DNA from 2 places in the Brachybacterium sp. sponge genome. Region 1 is predicted to be linked to the other one. Evidence: predicted binding sites of a transcription regulator. Region 1 holds the regulator's gene; the other holds the start of a gene.
The links. Region 1 encodes LexA, which represses DNA repair genes until DNA is damaged. Its sites were predicted from a motif close to TCGAACANNTGTTCGA; they were not measured.

Region 1 (2,388 bases):
GGCGACCGCGCTGGACGACGCAGGGGAGGAGCTGCGCGCCGCGCTCGAGCTCGCCCCCGACGGGCGCGTGCTCGGGGACCTGCCCGATCAGCTCGCCGACGCCGTCGGCCACGTCCGCGTCGAGGCGCGCACCGCCCACTCGGACGCGAAGGACGCCGGCGACGACTCCTCCGCCGGGGCGCGCAAGACGGTGCGGGCGAACCTGCAGGAGATCATCGACGTGTGCGAGCGCCTGACCGACCCGGGCGAGGACGACGTCGTCTCCGTCTCCCGCGGGCAGGCGACCGGCCGGGCCTCGCTGCAGGTCGCGCCGCTGAGCGTGGCGGCGGCGATGCGCGGCGCGATCCTCGAGGACCGCACCGCGGTGCTGACCTCCGCGACGCTCGCCCTCGGCGGCCGCTTCGAGCCGGCCGCCGGGGAGGTGGGCCTCGCCCGCCGCGGACGGGTCGCCGAGGACGAGATCCCCGCCGCCGAGGACTCCGGGGCCTGGGCGGGCATCGACGTGGGCAGCCCCTTCGACTACCGGCGCCAGGGCATCCTCTACACTGCCCGCCATCTCCCGCAGCCGGGCCGGGACGGCCCCTCACCGGCGATGCTGGACCACCTCACCGAGCTGGTGGAGGCCTCGCGCGGGGGAGCGCTGTGCCTGTTCTCCTCGCGCCGCGGCGCGGAGATCGCCGCTGAGCACGTCCGCGCACGGCTGGACCTGACCGTCGCGGTGCAGGGCGAGGACTCCATGGCGAACCTCGTGCGCACCTTCCGGGAGGACGAGGACGCGAGCCTGTTCGGCACGCTCACGCTGTGGCAGGGCGTGGACGTCTCCGGCCGCTCGCTGCGCCTGGTCACCATCGACCGGATCCCGTTCCCCCGCCCGGACGACCCGCTGATGTCGGCCCGGCAGGAGCGGATCGCCCAGCACGGCGGCAACGGCTTCATGGCCGTCGCCGGCCAGCACGCCGCGCTGCTGCTGGCCCAGGGGGCGGGGCGGCTGATCCGGCGGGAGACGGACCGCGGGATGGTCGCCGTGCTCGATCCGCGGCTGTCGACGGCGCGGTACGGCTCGTTCCTGCGCGAGTCGATGCCGCCGCTGTGGCCGACGGCCGACCCCGAGGTCGCCCTCGGCGCGCTCCGGAGGCTCGCCGCGGATTCCTGAGGCTCGCCGCGGACTCCTGAGGCGCGCGAGCCCGGGCGCTCAGACGGAGCGCAGCACCGCGACGACCTTGCCGAGGATCTCGGCGTGGTCGCCGAGGATCGGTGCGAAGGCCGGGTTGTGCGGCATCAGCCAGACGTGGTCGTCGCGCTGCACGAAGGTCTTCACCGTCGCCTCGCCGTCGATCATCGCGGCGACGATCTCACCCTTCTCCGCGGTGCTCTGCGAGCGGACCACGACCCAGTCCCCGTCGCAGATCGCGGCGTCGATCATCGAGTCGCCGACCACCTGCAGCAGGAAGAGGTCCCCGCCGCCGACGAGGCGCTCGGGAAGGGTGAAGACGTCCTCGACCTGCTCCTCGGCGGTGATCGGGATGCCGGCGGCGATCCGGCCCACCAGCGGGACGCTCACCGAGCTGCCGCCGGGCTCGATCTCCACGGGCGGCGCGGGGGCGTCGTCGGCCTCCGGCATCACGACCTCCATCGCGCGCGGGCGCTTGGGGTCACGGCGCAGGAAGCCCTTGCGCTCGAGGGTCTGCAGCTGGTGGGCGACGGAGGACGAGGAGGTCAGGCCCACGGCATCGCCGATCTCGCGCATCGACGGCGGGTAGCCGCGGGTGGCGACGGCCTCGTTGATCGTCTCCAGCACGAGGCGCTGACGGCGCGTCAGACCGGCCGTGCGCTCGTCGGCCGGCGCGTCGCCGCGCGCCCGGGTCGGCTTGGGGGTGCTCGGCGTCATCGTGCGGCCTCCTGGCGTCGTCTGTCGGACCCATCGGGTTCCGTTGTCCTCGTGGCCCAGCGTAGGGCGGCACGCGGCGGATGCCAAACATGTGTTCGATGTTCCTCTTGCGTGTCGCGAGCGCTGCGGGCTACAGTCGCACAGAGATTCGATCGAACAGGAGTTCGGAGATGCGTACCCACACCGCCACGGTCCTTCCCTTCCCGCGGCAGGACGAGCAGGCCCGCGAGGTCGTCGCTCGACCGCGTGTTCGACTCGAGCCGACCCGCCGCGGCCGGCGCCTCCTCACGGGCGTCGCCTTCCTGCTCGGCCTCGCGGTCGCCGCGATCGCCCTCCTCGCGCTCGACCTCCCCGCAGCCCTCGCCGGCACCGAGCCCGCCCAGCCCGCCGTGATCACGGTCGAGACGGGCGACACGCTCTGGGACTACGCCGCCGAGCATGCCCCCGAGGGCATGGACGAGGCCGAGTTCGTCGACGAGGTCCGCAGCCTCAACCACCTG
Region 2 (2,388 bases), 340 kb from region 1:
CGGACCTCACCACGGTGCTCACCCACGGCGAATGGACCTGGCTGCTCGCCGTCCCCGGCGGGCACCTCTCCACCCCGGAGGTCTTCCGGCGCTTCGACGAGCTCGTGCTCGCGGGCGGCCGGGTGCCGCCGGAGCGACCCGAGATCGACGAGCGACAGCTCCAGGCGCTCAGCGGCGGCAACCTCGAGCTGCTCGCCGACACCCTCCACAACGACCTCCAGGCCGCGGCGTTCGCCCTGCATCCCCGGCTCGAGGAGGTCGTCGAGGCTGCCGAGCGGCTCGGCGCGATCGGCGCGATCGTCAGCGGCTCCGGGCCGACGGTCGCCGCGCTGGTCGAGGACGAGGCCGCCGCGCGCACCATCGCAGCAGGGCTGACGGAGGATGGGCTGGCGGAGTCCTGCCTGATCGCGCGGGGCTCGGCGCCCGGCGCGAGCGTGCTCGAGGAGAGCTGAGCCGGGCTGCGGATTGCCCCTCCGAGCGCGGCCCCGTCCCGGTGCGGCTTGGACGGTTCCTCCACGAAGCGGAGTCATCCACCGCGTCGTGTCGAGGGTTCCTCCCCACGTATTGGTTTTCCACAGTGCGCTGTCCGCAATTCCGTGCGGAAGATCGTAGACGGCATCCGAGTTATCCACAGGAATCGACGCTTCTTGACATTCCGCCTCGTATTCAAACGCGCAGTCGAGGGCCTGAGATGAATGCGGGTCTGCAGGTCGGCGGGAGGGTGTTAGTGCCGCTGTCTGCCGCGACCGCCGACCTTCCCTCCCCACGACCTGGTTATCCACACTGCGAAGTTCCTGGTCGGTAGCTGCATTGTGGGTCTTCTCTTCCTCGAATGGCCGTGCAAAAATAGAGGTATGTCGAAGGAATCCTCGAACGAGCGCGAGATCCCCGAAGGTGCCGCCGGCGCCTCCGGTCATCACGGCCGCCCGTCCGGGGAACATGGTCGCCCGTCCGGGAAATACGGCCGCCCGTCCGGGGAGCACTTCCGCCCGCCCGGGGATCCGGCCGGCGAGCTCCCTCCTCGTGCGGACCGCCCGATCCAGGTCGACGCCGAGCAGCTGACCATCGGCGAGCTCGACCTCCTCGCCGCCCGCGAGACCCTCGCCGAGCTCGGAGAGCGGGGCTCCGCGCCCCTGGACTCGCTGGACATCGACGGGACGATGACGCTCCTCGAGACCATCGTCGGCCTGGAAGGAGCGCTCGAGTCGCTGCGGGCGCGGACCGTGGTGCACCTCGAGGACGCGGTGAAGGCGGACTGCCTCCGACGGGAGGAGAGTCCCAGGCAGGCCGCGCTGGTGGCCCGCGCCGAAGCGTCGCGAGCGCTGAAGTCCTCCCGCTCTGTCGTGGGGCGCACGCTCGCCACCTCCCGTCGGCTCGTCCGCAGCATGCCCGGGATGATCTCGGCGCTGTCCTCCGCGCGCATGCTCCCGCAGTCCGCCCACAAGGTCGGCTCGGTCCTCGGCCCGGCGACCCCGGAGCAGCGTCGACAGGTCGATACGATCCTCACCTCCCGGCTCGCCGAGCTCGAAGGGTGCGGGCCGCAGCAGTGGGGCGACGAGGCGGCGAGGATCCTCCACGCCCTCGACCCTGCCGGTGCCGCCGCGCGCCACCAGGCCGCGAAACGGGAGCGGCACGTGACAGTGCGGCGCACAGACCACGGAATGGCGCGGATCACCGCCCTCGTCCCCGGCATCGACGGCGCTCGGATCCGCAAGGGACTCGACGTCGCGGCCGAGAGCGCCCGCGCCCAGGGCGACCGGCGCGGCCACCAGCAGATCATGGCCGACCTCTTCGCCGATGCGCTGATCGGCCGAGGCGACGGCATCGACCCCACGACGCTCGATGTCGGGATCGTCATCACCGACCGCTCCCTCCTCGCCCCTGCGCACGCCGATGCCGCCCTGGTCGAAGGATTCGGGTCCGTGCCCTACGACCATGTGCGCGAGGAGATGCTCCGCGCGGCCCAGGCCGAGGAGGACACCGACCTCGCCCTGACGATCCGTCAGCTCTACGCCCACCTCGACCACGGCGACCTGGTCGCGGTGGAATCACGGTCGCGGGCGTTCCCCGCAGCGCTGACCAGGTTCCTCACCCTCGCCCACCAGACCTGCCGCGGACCTTACTGCGACGCCCCGATACGGCAGATCGACCACATCACGCCGTGGTCGCAGGGCGGGGCGACGTCCCTCGACAACGGCAACGGCCTCTGCGCCGCATGCAACCAGAAGGAGCTCGCCGGGGAGACCGCACGCGTGGTCCGCGACGAGGACGGCGTGCGCCGCACGGTCCGCTGGACCACCCGTAACGGCCGCAGCGCGACCCGCGGGGCGATCAACCTCGATCCGCTCGGCACCTACCGACGACGATGCGCATCCGCGAGCCGCGCAT

Region 2: the regulator LexA is predicted to act here: its motif matches at 667-682, upstream of A4A78_RS12695 (HNH endonuclease signature motif containing protein).

Annotation. Positions count from the first base shown of each region.
Region 1 covers NZ_LRMP01000002.1:712,769-715,156, forward strand. The annotation lists gene A4A78_RS11240 (ATP-dependent DNA helicase) at 1-1,153, shown strand, start outside; gene lexA (transcriptional repressor LexA) at 1,193-1,888, opposite strand; gene A4A78_RS11250 (LysM peptidoglycan-binding domain-containing protein) at 2,059-2,388, shown strand, end outside.
Region 2 covers NZ_LRMP01000002.1:1,053,192-1,055,579, forward strand. The annotation lists gene A4A78_RS12690 (4-(cytidine 5'-diphospho)-2-C-methyl-D-erythritol kinase) at 1-452, shown strand, start outside; gene A4A78_RS12695 (HNH endonuclease signature motif containing protein) at 855-2,388, shown strand, end outside.